2 regions of the Exiguobacterium sp. s168 genome follow, and region 2 is predicted to be linked to the other one. Evidence: riboswitches for the same ligand, from Rfam matches in the RefSeq annotation. Region 2 holds a riboswitch; the other holds the start of a gene.
What was found. Region 2 has a riboswitch for thiamine pyrophosphate ahead of KNQ15_RS07765 (ECF transporter S component). Riboswitches for the same ligand answer to the same signal wherever they lie in the genome.

Region 1 (8,213 bases), on a different contig from region 2:
TACGTTCCATAACGGAATTGACTTTGGTGGTCCAGTCGGTACGCCGATCGTGGCAGCTGCAACAGGTACAGTCATTACAGCATCAGGTGGCGGACCTTACGGAAATCATGTCATGATCGCTCACCAATTGAACGGGAAGACATATACGACAGTATATGCTCACATGAGTTCACTCAATGTTCATGCTGGTCAACGTGTCAGCCAAGGTCAACAAATTGGCGCGCTAGGTAGTACAGGAAATTCAACAGGACCACACCTACACTTCGAAATCCATGTCGGTGGGTATAGCTATAGTGCAACTGGTCCAGCTAACTCAGTCAATCCATTATCAATGCTTTAATCGTAAAAGAATCGTTGCATATGCAACGGTTCTTTTTTTTGTCATTTTCAAAAACAAATCATATATTACAAAAAACCGTTTTCATTTGAAATGTAAATGAAATTTTTTTGAAACGATTACGGTGCTATAATCTATTTCAGATATGAGAGAAACTTGAATACTATAATAAAATATGAAAAAACATAAGTGAGGAAAACGATATATGCTAAAAAAACTAATTTCTACCATTGTTTTAGGAGCATTACTTATAACAGGAACACAACCGATTGCAGCAGCGACAATTAAAGAAAAAAAGGCTGAGAATGCCGCTGAACAACGTAAACTTGAAAAAGCAATCAAAAAACAAGAAGCTAAAATCTCAAAAGAGCAACGTCAAATCAATCAAATTGACGCAGCAATCAATGAAAAGATTTTCCAAGTCTCCGAAAAAAATAAACAAATTGAACAGTTGAACGTTCGAATCGATGAGTTAAAGGCAGACATCGTCCGTTACGAAGAAATGTTACAGAAACAGGAAGAACTACTCGGTGATCGTTTGCGTGTTTTCCAAGAAAACGATGGAAACTCGATTAAATGGGAAGAAGTCATTTTCGGATCGAAAGATTTAGGTGATTTATTTAGCCGTGTCATGGCGGGGAAAAAAATCGCTGAGCAAGACGATAAAATGATTTCGGATTACATCGCTACGCAACAAAAATTAGCAGAAGCAAAACAAGCGCTCGTTGAGAAAAAAGCGGAGCAAATGCAGGAAAAGAAAGTATTGATTGAACAAAAGAAAGCGTTAAAGCTTCAAATGAAAGAACGTAGTGCTACGCTGAAGAAATTACGAAAAGGGAAGACGAAGTTCACGACAGAACTGTTAGACGCAAAAGAACTTCAAGCGACTCTCGAAGCGCAAGAACGTGCAATTGCGGCAGCAAAGGCAGCCGCTAAAGCAGCGGCTGAAAAAGCAGCAGCGGAGAAAGCAGCAGCTGAAAAAGCCGCTAAAGCGAATGCTCAAGCAGCAAAACAAACAGGTAAAAGTTCGGAATCAACTGGTTCCGTTGCCCCGCCCGTTGTTTCGAGTGGAGGAAAATTCGTTCGACCGTCTTCTGGTGGAGTGTCACAAGGATTCGGACCAGCAAGTGGTGCGAATGGTTACACGTTCCACAACGGTGTTGATTTCAGTGGTTCGGTCGGGTCTCCAATCGTCGCGGCAGCAGCTGGAACGGTCATCACAGCATCAGGTGGTGGACCTTACGGCAATCATGTCATGATCTCTCACTTCCTAGATGGACAAGTGTACACGACCGTCTACGCACATATGAGTTCATTATCGGTTCGTGCAGGGCAAACGGTCTCTCAAGGTCAGCAAGTCGGGACACTTGGTAGTACAGGAAATTCAACAGGACCACACTTACATTTCGAACTACATGTCGGAGGCTATCAATACAGTGCTTCTTCTCCTCTAAATGCAGTCAATCCATTGGCATATCTGTAATCAAAACGGGCTTCGGCTCGTTTTTTTTTCTTCTCTATGCTACAGTTAAGGCGAAACGAATACTTGAGCAACTAGGGGAGCTGGAGGAATCCGGCTGAGAGGAAAACCAATCTGTTTTCGACCCTATTACCTGAACTGGATAATACCAGCGTAGGAAAGTTGAGACGAACGGATACCGGAATGCGTGTATAACGCTTTCGTATAGCGTCGACTGCTTTTTTATAGCGGTCGGCGCTTTTTTGTTGGTCACGACTCCCTTACATTGCTCGATGGGAAGGTGAAAAGAACATGAAACATGTACTGACGATTGCGGGATCCGACTCCGGTGGTGGAGCTGGGATTCAAGCAGATTTAAAAACATTTTCGGCTTTAGGCGTTTATGGAATGAGCGTACTGACAGCCGTCACAGCGCAAAATACGTTGGGAGTTCAAGCGGTGGAAGAGTTATCCCCAGAAATCGTAGATGCCCAGTTAACGTCGATTTTTTCAGACATTCGTGTCGATGCGATCAAAATCGGAATGGTCTCGAATGCGCAGACGATTCGTGTCATTGCTACACATCTCCGTAAACAAACAGTCCCTATTATATTAGATCCCGTCATGGTCGCTAAAGGCGGTCATGCCCTATTGCGGACGGAAGCTGAACAAGCATTGATTTCAGAACTTTTACCACTTGCGACACTCGTCACACCGAATTTACCGGAAGCAGAGCGTTTAACAGGACGATCGGTCACCAATCTAGAGGAAATGCGACTGGCGATGCATCAATTGGCTACACAGACAGGTGCAGTATTGCTAAAAGGTGGACATCTCTCAGGAGCTGCGACGGATTTGTTGTTTGATGGGGAAGTGGAACACCGCTTCACATCGGAACGATTAGACAATCAACATACTCATGGTACTGGTTGTACCTTATCCGCAGCGATTGCAGCGCGGATGGCGCTTGGAGAAGAGTTACAAGATAGTGTACGACAGGCGAAAAACTATGTCACGGAGGCAATTCGTCATGGATTTGCTCTCGGACAAGGTATTGGACCGACACATCATTTTCATTCACTTTGGAGGGATACACATGTTTACGACCATTCTTGAACACAAACCACTCATTCACCATCTGACGAACACGGTTACGATCAACGACTGCGCAAACGTCACACTCGCTGTTGGAGCATCCCCCGTCATGGCAGAAGACATTCGTGAAGTAGAAGAGATGGTTAGACTCGCGCAAGCTCTTGTCTTAAACATTGGTACGATCGATGCAGACATGCAAGCAGCTCAACGACTCGCAGTCCGTGAAGCGGGACGTTTGAATGTCCCAATCGTTCTTGATCCCGTAGGAGCAGGAGCAACGACATTACGTACTGCTTTTTCCAAAGAACTCATTGATCTCGGGTGTACGGTCATTAAAGGAAATGCTTCTGAAATCAAGACGTTACTTGGGGAAGACGGACGAACTAAGGGAGTCGATGCTGCGGGAGATGCAATTATGGATCGAGAAAGTATTCGCGTATTCGCTCGCAAACACAAATCTGTCCTCGTCGTGACAGGTCCGAACGACTACATTACGGATGGAACGCGCGAAATGGAATTACATGTAGGAACACCGCGTCTAGGAGACATCACGGGTACGGGCTGTATGACGGCCTCCTTGATTGCGAGCTTCCTCGGTGCAGGATATACGGCATTTGAGGCGGCTGTCCACGGGACATTTGTCATGGGAAAAGCAGGGGAACAAGCAGCCTCCGCGCAAGGTCTTGGTGATTTTAAACGAGAGTTGTTCAATGCCATCAGCCTTATGACGGAGCAAGACCTGGTGGAGGTGACAGAACGTGTCAATTGATTACTCCATCTATGCAGTGACGGATCGTCGGTACCATCCTGGAGTCGCGATCGATACGGTCGTTGAGGAAGCCATTTTAGGTGGTGCAACAATCGTGCAATTACGGGAAAAAACAGCGCAAGGAAAGGAATTCTTTGATCAGGCAGTTCGGTTGAAAACACTCACGGATCGCTATGATGTTCCTTTAATCATCAATGATCGGATTGATATCGCGTTACTCACCGGAGCTGGTTTGCATATCGGACAAGAAGACATTCCTTTAACCGCAGCACGTCGCCTTTTACCAGATGCTGTGATTGGCGTATCAGTAGCAACCGTTGCACAAGCGATTGAAGCAGAACGAGACGGAGCCTCTTATTTAGGGGTGGGTTCTCTATTTGCGACTTTATCCAAAGCGGACGCTGATTCCATGTCGCACACGATGCTTCAGGCGATTCGGGAAGCCGTACGATTACCTCTAATCGGTATTGGTGGAATCACAGCAACGAATGTCTCCTCTCTGCCCATCCCGCTGGAAGGGTATGCCGTCATCTCAGAGATTTTCGCTAAAGAAGATCGACAACTCGCTGCGCAGCAAATGACAGATGCTGTGCGAGAATGGCATCAATCACTTCAGAACAGGGTATAATCCGTTCAGAGGTGATTGTATTGAAATGGCAGACGATCCGTTTTCGCGGCTATTGGATTCGATATCGGTTAGAACCACAAATCATTCGAGTCGATAATCAGGGGATCTACCATCTAGGAAAAGTCTTATTTCCGCGTCCTAATCGTGTTTCCTATGAAATGGCCCTTTTATTGAAAGAAAAGTATGAAAGACGCTACAAACGTCCGTTGTATATTAAAACGAGCTCGATTGCGACGGAAATTTGGGGTCATACTCATTTAGATATTTATTACCGGGCACTTCTTCGTCTACCGATTCCGACGCGACTTCGTCAACGTTATACGAACCGATTAGAAAGCACGAAAATCATTGATATCGGCGTACGCGCTGTCGACCAAAATCGAATTGTCTGGGATATCGGAGATTACGTAGGAGGATGGTTCGTGTTTTGGCTCATTCGCAGACGAATGCGCTGAACTTGCAATGTCCCGTTTCTCGTGGTGCAATATAGGTAGAAACGAGGTGACAGACATGGACATTCCCCGTTGTGAAACGATTGCGATTGACGAACAGCGTGCGTCTGAAATCGGACGAATCGTGGATACGATTCCGACGCTTGAAATCGGAAAGCTATTTAAGATTCTTTCGGATGCGACACGACTGCGAATCGTTTATGCGTTGACGATCGAAGAAGAACTATGCGTTTGTGATGTCTCAGCCTCTGTCGACTGTTCGATCGCGACAGCGTCGCATCATCTTCGGTCTTTGTTGAAACAAGGACTCGTCAAGTTCCGAAAAGAAGGAAAAGTCGTCTATTATTCCTTAGATGATCATCATGTATCATCGCTTGTGCATATGGTGATGGAACATGTACAAGAGGGAAAAGCAATGCCTGAATAAATCTTTAGAATAAACGAAAAGCGCAGCCGAAGCTGCGCTTTTCGTTTATTCTAAAGACGATTGTTCTGATCCCTTAGGAGCGAAGCGGTGGAAGAAAAAGACCGTGGCACTAATTAATAAAAAGGACAGGATGGAGAGAGCAAGACACATCCATTTATATGTAGCGATTAAAGAATCTGATTGTTGTAATTTGGCTTGAAGCGTTTTATACAAATCATCTTTCACACGGGATAAGTCTTCGAGAATCGTTTGAGTCGTCTGAGTCGACTGTCTAGCAAGACGTTTTGCGGCTGTTGGACTTTGACGTTCATAGACAACAAACACGCGTTCAATCTCGGACTCCCAGACATTGTTGCGGCGAAGGAGATCTTTAATCGTCCCTGGGGTAGTCGACGATTGGTTCAGACTATTGCGCAAATCATGAATTTTAGACGTTGAAAAGTAATATTGTTCGATATAACGATTATCTTCATACAATAAGAGACCACGAACCGCATTGGCACGATCTCGATTGTGTTCGACCAACTGATCTACCTGATTGATTAAAGGTATATTATGATCCTTCATTTGCTCGGTCATCGTTGCAATCGTCCGATAACCGGATAACGCATAGATGATCGGGATAGAGGCGAATAAGCTGACCAAGAAAATCAGCAGAATACGCTGACGCCAAAGAGAGTGCATGCAATCATTCCTTTAAATAAAAGACTTGTCATAAGCTTAACTACTATCGTAAAAAAAGTGAAGCCTGTCTATTTTTTGAATAGGGATAATGACTGAAAAAGTGAATAATACTAATAAAAAAGCAGGAAAGATGATGCAATACGAGAAGCTGTTTTAAGAAGATAAAAAAAGCACAGCTAAGCTGCGCTTGGTGTTAAAACGAATACGAATGTTCCTTGTAATTGCCGAAGACAGTGTGGATTTCCGAGAATGTAACGAATGCATTCGGTTCGACAGAAGAGACGATTTCTTGCAAACGGACGATTTCGTTATTTTGAACGACGACATAGACCATTTTTTTCGTTCGGTTGGAGTATCCCCCACGTGCATCAAGAATCGTGACGCCACGTCCGAGTTCTTTTGTGATGACTTCATTGATTTCATCTGCTTTCTCACAAATGATAATACATTGCTTAGAAGCAGAATAGAAACTGTAAACCGTCTGAAGGGCTTTGGCGCGAACAAAGCTCATGATGAGAGCGTACATAACATGTTTAAGATCAAAGACCCACCATACTAGGATGTAGATGACAAGATCTTGCATCAGAAATATACGAGGAAGTGGCCAGTTATGAAAACGAGCAAAGAAAAATTTTCCAAGAATATCAAGCCCTCCAGTTGAAGCACCACCGAAGAAGATCAATGCCATTGCGAGACCAGAAACTAGACCAGCAAAGATAGAAGCGACGAGCGGATCATTTAGAGATTCCGGAACGATTTGAGTCGGAATCCAGTCAATTAAAAAGGAAGAAGCAATGACGATAATTCCAGATAAGAACATGAATCGTTTGCGCAGGAAACGGAAACCTAAAAGGAAGAGGGGAATGTTTAAGAGCAATTGCGTTAATCCGATTGGCGTGTGGAAGAGCTCTTGAATAATGAGCGTGATCCCCATGATACCACCTGATCCGATATCATTTGGAGATAGTAGTAGGCTGATGTAAAGGGAATACAGCAACGTACCAATGATTAAGAAACTGATTTTTTCAACTCTCTTTTTCTGTGGGTGTGTTGTAGTCATGGCAATATGATGAGTGACCTCATGCTCCTCCTTCTGTGAGTATCTGCCTGCAAGAGTACGCTCATATGCATAAAATTTCAACCCTTCTTATGAAAAAAAGATGAAAAAGGGTACGTTTTTTTAGGAAGGTGATGAAAATGAAGAAAATGTTATGGATTCTTGGTTGTATCTGCTTAGGAATACTAGTTGGAATTCGTCTTTTTGAACAACCCAATGAAAAAAATCAATCATCCATTTGGCATGATGGTGATCTTGTAGCGAGACAAGTGGGGGCCTCGATGACGAATACGGTAGCGGTTCGTCAACTAGCCGAACAACTTCCGTTCTCATCAGAATTAAAACAGGTAGATGTTGAAGGAGAATCGTTACGTCTTGCCTATGAAGTGACAGGAAAAGAGCGACAAGCTTGGATCGGTACCGATACCGGGACACTACAAGTGAATCAGGATTTTTTAAAGGCTCGATTATCTAAAGTTCTGATGCATCATACGCTTGTTTTATTTTCAACGATTCCTGATTTAACTGACCTAGAAATTCACTACACGGATCCGTATTCAGGTGCAGATTTTACGATGGACCGGAAAACATTCGACGCCTATACTCCGACCGATATCGAACGAGCTACTTCGTCTTCTAGACGCTTTAATCGTGTCGTCATTGATGGCTATGTGCTTGATGAATCAAGACGAAATACTTTCTTTGAACGCTTCGCATCACGACTACGAATTCAAACTAATTAGTTGTATAAAGCAAGAAAAGGCATTTTTCACAATCTCGACACAATGATATCGTTTACATCTCGTTCTTTTATAAAAACGATAAAACAGGTCTATTCAATACTTGAACATCTTTTAAGATGGAAGTATGATAATAAATGAACAAACATTGTGAAGTGTTGAACAAAAGAAAGAGAGGTTTCTACGATGAACGAGGTAGAAGCATTAGAAGGATTACGGAATAAAGCAATCAAGTCGACGCGCATGCTACAAATGCGTCCTCTCGAGTACTTAGTTCGTGCCATGCTAGCGGGGATTTTCATTGGATTTGCAATTATTTTTACCTTAAAAGCAATTAACGGTCTATATATGGCGGAGTCACCTGTTGCGACACTTGTCGGTGGACTGACCTTCGGAGTGGCACTTGTCTTGATCGTTTACGGTGGGGCAGAGCTGTTTACAGGAAATACGATGTATTTCACGACGGCGACGATGCGCGGCTATACGACGAAGATGGATACGATGAAGGTCTGGTTAATCTGTCTAATCGGAAATGGACTTGGAGGATTAGCGTTTGCGCTACTCT
Region 2 (8,213 bases):
AGTACGTCAGTCGTACCGATTTGGCTCAGGTCGGTTCCGGAAACATCGGTGCCCGCAACGCCCATCGTGCCGGTGGGCTCCCGGCCTTTTTATTCGTGTATCTGTTTGATGCCGCGAAGACCGTTCTTGCACTACAGATCACAGATGCATTTTATCCCGTTGCTCTTGCCGTGCTCATCGGCCACTTGTTTCCATTGTTTCATCCGCGACGCGGCGGTAAAGGGTACGCTGTATTTTCCGGAATCGTCTTCGCTATCACGCCATGGGCATATCTTGCCGGATTAGGCATACTCGGTTTGTCTTATCTCGTAACGAAAGATAGTGTCAAAGCGGGGCTTATTCCGGTCGTTTTACTTCCGTTACTACCCGTCTTCTTAGACGCAGGGTCAGTCAATATCTTGTGTACCGTTGCCGTAAGTCTACTTGTCCTGTGGGCTCATGATGCACTCCACAAGCCAGCCATTACATAAGGAGGACGTCTCCATGATCGACTTTTCCATTGCAACTGCGGACGACGCGGAAGCAATCCATGAATTGAACTACCTCACCTTTACAGAAGAGATTCCGCAACATCAACCGAACATCGAACGGAAACGAATTGATCGATTCCATGATCAGAACACTTACTTGATCGGTAAGGAAGACGATCGACTCGTCGCGATGATCGCCATTCGAAAGCATCGTCCCTTTTCGCTTGAGGAAAAGGGCGTGACGCTAGAAGAGACACTGACGGACCCAGCGGAAATCCGCTTACTTAGCGTTCGTCCCGAATACCGCAATAGTCGTACGTTCATGCAATTGATGCGCTTTTTAATGGTCTACCTCGAGCGGGAGACGATTGATCATGTCTATATCAGTGGTACGACGCGAGAAGCAAAACTATACGCGCGGTTCGGCTTCACACCGATTGCACCAACGCTTGGCAGTGGCGATGCTCAGTTTGTACCGATGTTGTTGTCGCGCGCAACATATGAACGATCCGTCATCGCAGATGTCTTACGTCCCCTGCATTTTCTAGCCGGTCCGGTCGAGGTTGCGCCGACGGTCCGTCAAGCGGCGCAACAAGCACCGCGTCCACACCGTACGGCCTCGATGCGGCAGCTCGATCAAGATTTACGTGGCCGAATGTGTCAGTTGCTGGATTTGCCACATGTCTCGATGGCCGTCGGCAGCGGTACGCTCGCCAATGATATTGTCGCGCAACAACTCACTGGACATGGATTGATCCTGAACGGCGGCGAGTTCGGTCAACGCTTGATTGATCACGCGGCACGTGCCGGCAAGTCCTTTGATGTCCATACGCTTTCCCCCGGTCACCCGATCGACTTGAAGCAACTCGCTCATCAATTGTGGCAAACGGCATACAACTGGATCTGGTTGACGCATTGTGAGACGTCAACGGGTGTTCTCTATGATCTTGATGCAGTAAAAGTGCTGTTAGATGAACGAACCGCACTCGTCGTCGATGCGATCAGCGCTGTTGGAACCGGACATTTCTCATACGATGGCTGCACTTTCGTCACGACTGTTTCCGGGAAAGCGATTGGTGGTTTACCGGGTCTTGCGTTCATTGGTCACGCAGATCGCGTCCTACCTTCTCTCTGTATTCCCCGTTATCTGGATTTAGGGCTCTACGCAGAAGGGGTTGCCTTTTCCGGCTCGTCGAACCTGTTGCTTGCCTGTCAGGCAGCGCTTGATGCCCTCGATCTTAATCAAGCAGCAATCAAGATGACCTATCTCGAACAAGCCGTCCGCGCAACTGGATTCCAACTGCTCGCACAACAGGAAGCACAAGCGCCGGGAATACTGACGATCGTTCATCCGTCCGCAACTGATTTAGGCGACGCTCTGCGCATTCAGGGGTATCACGTCCAGTACGAAAGCGACTATCTCGTTTACAATCAGTGGCTACAAATTTCGACGATGGGCCAGACGACGATGCGGCAAATTGAACGTCTAGTTCGTGTTTTAGTTCGTGAAAATCAACGAATCACCATAAAGAATGAAAAAAATGAAAGACCTCTCAACCCTTGATTTCAAGCGGTTTGGAGGTCTTTCGACTTCAAAAAGATAAAAAAAGAGGTTTATGGATTTAAAACATAGGGGTATAAACTCATTAGCACCGCATCAAACTGGTGACTTACTCACACATGTTTCTCAATATCAGCGTAATGACCTGGGAGAGAAATGCAAAGTCAGGAAATCGTCAGATTCATGAGAGTCTGAAACCGATTGTCTTAGCATGATTCATATTGTTCAGGATTCGTCCTGCTCCTACATTCATTACCTTTTGAGGGCTATACCAAATTCAAGGGGGAAATGAACATGTCAGTTAATTTAACAGCCGAAAAACGCGAGGTACGTCCACGCTCACTCCGTAAACAATTGCGTCATGAAGGAAAAGCTCTTGGCGTCGTGTATGGTTACAAAGTGGAAAGTACACCAATCGCGTTTGAAGAAAAAGAATTGCTTAAAATCGTCCGAGAAAACGGTGAAAACGTCTTGATTTCACTCAAACTCGATGGTAAAAATATTAACGTCTTGATCAATCGCCGTGATATGGATGTCTTCACCCCAACAGTCGATCACGTTGAATTCATCGCCGTGAAAATGGATGAAGAAACAGAAGTCGAAGCAGACGTTGTACTCGTTGGCGAAGCAGCCGGTGCAAAAGTTGGTGGCTTCCTATCACAAACACTCTTTAAAGTAACAGTCGCCGCTACACCAGATAAATTACCAGAGAACGTCGAAGTCGACGTCACGAACCTCGAAATCGGCGATTCGATTTCTGTAGCCGATCTTCCAGAACAAAAAGATTTCCGCATCGTTACAGAAGGCGATATTCAAGTCGCAGCTGTTGTCGAATCGACACTCGAGCAGGATCTTGAAGAAATCGAGGAAGCAGAGGCACAAGCAGAAGCTGGCGAAGACAACGAAGCGGAAGCAACAGAAGCGTCTTCAGAAGAAACAGCTGAAGAGAACGAAGACAATAAATAAGTCGTTTAACGATACGCCCTTTGCGGCGTATCGTTTTTTTGTGTCTTGACAACAGGCGCTGGATTGCCTAAAGTGAACAGCGTATCACCTATTACCATATCCACTAGGGGAGCCCAATTGGCTGAGACGATTCACTTCGGACCCTTCGAACCTGATCTAGTTCATACTAGCGTAGGAAAGTGGAGCGATCACATCCAATGACTCCTGCTGCGCGCAGTTTTTCTGAGGACCGCTCTCTTTTTTACGGAGGGCGGTCTTTTTTGGCGTCTCCCCCATTCAAAGGAGGACGTATCTAATGCAACACTGGAAAATGAAAGAAATCATGGTCATGATGATGCTCGCCGTCGCTTGCGGCGTCATCTATCTTGGTTGGTCAACACTCTGGTTACCAATCTCAGCGATCTTCGGTCCTGTCGGTGCCAACTGGATGTTTGGCATCTGGATCATTGCGAGTCCGCTCGTCGCAGCAATCATTCAAAAGCCAGGTGCCGCTTTAATTGCGGAAGTCGTCGCGGCAGCCGTCGAACTGTTCACAGGTAGTCATTTTGGTTTATCCGCTCTTCTGATCGGAGTCTGCCAAGGACTTGGTGCGGAACTCGTCTTCGCGATGACGCGTTACCGTCGTTATGACACATGGACCTTGATGTTATCGGGTGTCGGAGCCGCGATTGGTAGCATCGTTTATAGTCTAATCGCGAACGGATTCGGTTACTACACAACGACGACGTTGCTTGCGACAACTGGCTTACAATTGATCAGCGGCGCATTACTCGGTGGCTTGCTTGCAGCCATTCTCGTCCGTCGCCTTGTTGCGACTGGTGTCTTGAACGGGTTTGCGGCAGGACGTGCGAAACGAGAAATCGCATGATTACTGTCGACGACCTCAGCATCCGCTATCCCGGTCAGATGAAATCAGTGCTCAATCATGTATCGCTGACGATTGAGCAAGGGACGACCCTTCTACTCGGACGAAGTGGGAGTGGCAAGACGACATTACTTCATGCCCTTGCCGGACTGACACCGGAAACGATTGAAGTCGAACAGACTGGTACCGTTACCCGGTCCGGTTCGGTCGGAATCTTGTTTCAAAATCCAGAAGAACAGTTCTGCATGGAGACGATCGGACGCGAAATCGCTTTTAGTTTAGAAAATCGCTCGATTCCACGCGAAGAGATGGAGGAACGAATTGAACGCTTACTCGCACTCGTCGGTCTCCCCCTCCCCTTCTCGACACCGATCGCGAGTCTATCCGGTGGAATGAAACAGCGTCTCGCGCTCGCAGCGGTCCTAGCACTTGAGCCGACGATCTTATTACTCGATGAACCAACGGCTCAGATTGACCCGATCGGGCAACACGAGCTGATGGCGTTGATCTTTCGGATTCAGAAAGAACACGATTTAACGATCGTCTTGATCGAGCACCAACTCGATGTCTGTTTGCCGTATGTCGATCAGATCGTCTTACTTGAAGACGGATCGGTGACTGCGACGGCAGATCCGCAGGATTTGTTCCCGCAGGCGTATACAAGGCTTCAATCGAAAGGCATTGCCGTTCCCTCTTTGTATCCGTACATGTTAGAGACGTTACCCATAGATGGACCGCAAGCGGCGCGACTTCATGTGCCTTCCCCCGTCGCTACAGCTGGTCGCTCTTTGTTACACGTCGCTGCATTATCGACGAAAGCACCATATCCGCTGACCGATGCGACATTTTCCCTGCAGACAGGAGAATGGGTGATGCTGCTTGGGGCAAATGGATCCGGGAAAAGTACATTGCTTGCGACACTCGGGCGGTTGCTTCCCAATCGTGGAACGTATCAGTTCCAGGGGCGTCCGGTTCATCGTTACTCCCGGCGTCGCTTTTATGAGCACGTTGGCTATGTCTTTCAACAATCGGATCTGCAGTTTCTTAAGCTGACGGTCGAAGCGGAAATCGACTGGAGCCACCGGGCAGCGACGAACGTTAAGCGCGCGGCGTTGCTCGAACGGCTGGAACTGACATCTGTCAAACAGCAGTCACCACTTGCTCTTAGTACGGGGCAACAACGACGGCTCAGCGTCGCAACGATGCTCGGACAAACGAAAGACTTATTGTTGCTCGATGAACCGACCTTCGGACAAGATGGATTGACGACACGACGCTTAATGGAACAGTTACAGATGGAACAACAGAACGGTACGACACTCGTCATGGCGACGCATGATATGGAGCTCGTCGCCCGGTATGCGGATCGTGTCCTCGTCATGGAGCAAGGACGGATTGCTTTTGACGGTCGCCCAAGCGAGTTATTCGCTGACGTTCCATTACTCGAGCGCTGTCAGCTACAACGTCCACTCTCGTACCAATTCCAGGAGGTGAAACGTGATGCAAACGAACGTGTCCCCGTTCGCTAAACTCAATCCCGTCATTAAGGGAAGCGGATTGTTTTTGATCATGTTTGCCTTGATTGCAACGAATGACTGGGTCAAAACGTTAGTATTCCTGAGTTTTGCTATCGCACTGCTACTCCTCTCCGGATGGGGTCCTTTTGATTTCTTGAAGCGACTTGCGCCGTATAGTCTATTATTCTTATTGACGTTCTGGATGATGGCGGCTTTCGGCAAAGGAATGAATATTCTTTGGTCGTTTGGTTGGTTTCATGTCACGTCGGAAAGCGTCGCGCACGGCTGGTTACTTGCCTTGCGGATGGCCACGTTCGTCTGCTTGAGCCTCGCTTTCGTCACGACGACCGACGCGACCCGTTTCGTAATGAGCTTGATCCATCAGGCGAAGTTATCGCCCCGCTTTGCTTACGGATTCCTTGCCGGGATTCGCTTTCTGCCGCAACTGGTCGAAGAAGTCCGCGTTTTGCGGCAAGTCCGGATGATTCGCAATGTGCACAATCGCTTTCCTGGTGATGGATTTCTTTCAATTGGCTTGCCGCTCTTCTCACGATCGATCCAGCGGGCAGAACGGATGGCGATTGCTCTCGAAGCCCGTCACTTTTCAGCAGAGCGAACGTATTACGAGGTACCGGTCGTTCAGCGTCAGGATATTATTTATCTCGTGGTCATCCTCCTATTCATCAGTCTTGTCTTTTGGCTATGATTACCGTCACCCGTATCCGGGTACACTCTAGCAAGACAGATTGAAGGAGAACGACATGAAACGTATCCTCTTGATTGGTGCAGGTCACGCTCACCTGCATTGCATTACACACGGACCAACAGAAGACGTCGAGTGGCTGATTTTAAATGCCTCGACGTACCAATATTACTCAGGCATGTACTCCGGACTTGCTGACGGAACGTACGATATCGATGAGATCCGTATCGACGTCGCCGCACTGTGTCGCGCCAATGATAAACAGTTCATCGAAGAGACCGTCATCAAAATCGACCCCGATGAAAAGGTCGTCTTCGGTGCATCCGGCAGACGCTACACCTATGACGTCGTCTCGACGAATATTGGCTCGTTCGATTGGGCGGAAGATACGACACGATTATCGATTAAACCAAACTACCGGTTACCGGATACATTAAAGCGTCTGCAACAAGCAAAGCGTTCGGTCGTGATCGGAAGCGGCGCAGCGGCCGTCGAGATGGCGGCGTCCTTAAAAGCAGCGGGTGTACCGATCACCCTGATCACGGATCCAGAGTTACTTTCAGGGCACCCAGCAGCGGAAGCGATTGCGAGACGCTTACAAGAACTCGATGTTCATTGGATTCGAGAACGGCCACTGAACGAGGCGTCTCCTCTCCGCTTTTCACATCATCCACCAATCGAGTCAGATGCGATCATCCGCTTAACGGGTGCGAAAGCTCCGGTATTGTTTGCAGACAGTAAGCTCTTCACGGAAGACGGGTTCCTACTCGTCAATGAGCAGTTGCAAGCGCTCGATCATCCAAGTCTGTTTGCTGCGGGTGACGCGGCGACCCTCGTCGCTTATCCCGATATTCCAAAGAACGGCGTCACAGCTGTCCGGCAAGCACCGATCTTACTGGCAAACCTCTTGCGGTATGTCAAAGAAGAAACGTTGCGATCCTATCGTCCGCAAACGAACTATTTGACGATTTTATCGATGGGACCACGTCATGCGGTTTCCCTGTATGGTAATCATTATTCGACACTGCCGTTCGGTTGGTACCTGAAGCGTTGGATTGATCAACGGTTCATGCGGAAGTATCGCCCTTAAAAGCGTGCGCCGGCGCACGCTTTTTTCTGTACACAAAAACAAGCCATGGACGGGTGTCCATGGCTTGTTAGATTAGACGGTTTGATTTCCTTTGACGTATGACAGTAATGTCTCGTTGAACTTCTCTTGTTCATCAAGCAACATGCCGTGTCCACTCTCTTCGAAGACTTCAAGGCGTGCATGTGGAATTTCCTTTTGCATTTCTTCCGCGAACTCGAACGGACAAACTTGGTCTTTTTTACCGTGGATGATCAACGTATCGACTTTGATGTTCTCGAGTTTTCCACGTAAGTCTTCGTCACGTAAGGCGATTGCTGACTGAATCGTACCGTGGGACGAAGCGGCGATACTAAGTCCATGGAACCATTGTTGGAGTGGTTCTGGATGTTCCTTCGCAAAGAAGATTTCCCCGAATCCTTTGAGCATCGACGGACGATCCTGTTTCGTGTCGGCAATCAACGCATCGACTTCTTCTTTTGTCATTCCGTATGGATAACCGTCTCGCTGTGTAAAGACAGGTGCTGCAGCTCCTGCGAGAACGAGCTTACTGACTTTTGAATCCCCGTATTGTAAGAGATAGGACAAGGCGATTCCTCCTCCCATCGAGAAACCAAGCAACGTGACGTTCGATAATTTCAGCTGTTCGATGACTTCATTGATATCGGACGCCATCGTCTTGTAATCATATCCCGTTGCCGGTGCATCTGATTTACCATAACCGCGATAATCGATTCCGACGTAACGGTATCCTTCTTCGACGAGCAGATTTTTTTGATACTCGAACATGTTATTGTTTGCCGGCCAGCCGTGTAGAAAGACGACTGGTTGACCCGATCCGACGTCCTCGACGTAAATCTTCGTGCCATCAACCGCTTGAATGAATGTACCCATCATAAAACCCCCATAGTAATAGATTGACCGTGCATGCATCTATTATTCCCGAGTCAAGGGATGTCAAACATCTTGATGTTAAAGCATTATAGAAAATTCTGTCTATTCTAGAAATTATGGTAAAATATAGTCATTAAGATGAAGGAGGTT

Region 1: linked by a shared signal. The riboswitch ahead of thiD (bifunctional hydroxymethylpyrimidine kinase/phosphomethylpyrimidine kinase) and the one ahead of KNQ15_RS07765 (ECF transporter S component) in region 2 are both predicted to bind thiamine pyrophosphate.

Annotation. Positions count from the first base shown of each region.
Region 1 covers NZ_JACSNE010000015.1:61,214-69,426, forward strand. The annotation lists gene KNQ15_RS10145 (murein hydrolase activator EnvC family protein) at 1-340, shown strand, start outside; gene KNQ15_RS10150 (murein hydrolase activator EnvC family protein) at 543-1,820, shown strand; TPP riboswitch at 1,884-1,994, shown strand; gene thiD (bifunctional hydroxymethylpyrimidine kinase/phosphomethylpyrimidine kinase) at 2,109-2,912, shown strand; gene thiM (hydroxyethylthiazole kinase) at 2,893-3,660, shown strand; gene thiE (thiamine phosphate synthase) at 3,650-4,288, shown strand; gene KNQ15_RS10170 (hypothetical protein) at 4,309-4,743, shown strand; gene KNQ15_RS10175 (ArsR/SmtB family transcription factor) at 4,799-5,167, shown strand; gene KNQ15_RS10180 (CHASE3 domain-containing protein) at 5,213-5,851, opposite strand; gene KNQ15_RS10185 (YitT family protein) at 6,045-6,911, opposite strand; gene KNQ15_RS10190 (hypothetical protein) at 7,190-7,651, shown strand; gene KNQ15_RS10195 (formate/nitrite transporter family protein) at 7,835-8,213, shown strand, end outside.
Region 2 covers NZ_JACSNE010000009.1:73,147-81,359, forward strand. The annotation lists gene KNQ15_RS07750 (glycerol-3-phosphate acyltransferase) at 1-470, shown strand, start outside; gene KNQ15_RS07755 (GNAT family N-acetyltransferase) at 484-2,034, shown strand; gene KNQ15_RS07760 (50S ribosomal protein L25/general stress protein Ctc) at 2,326-2,997, shown strand; TPP riboswitch at 3,093-3,192, shown strand; gene KNQ15_RS07765 (ECF transporter S component) at 3,293-3,865, shown strand; gene KNQ15_RS07770 (ABC transporter ATP-binding protein) at 3,862-5,391, shown strand; gene KNQ15_RS07775 (energy-coupling factor transporter transmembrane component T family protein) at 5,363-6,085, shown strand; gene KNQ15_RS07780 (NAD(P)/FAD-dependent oxidoreductase) at 6,141-7,172, shown strand; gene KNQ15_RS07785 (alpha/beta fold hydrolase) at 7,245-8,063, opposite strand.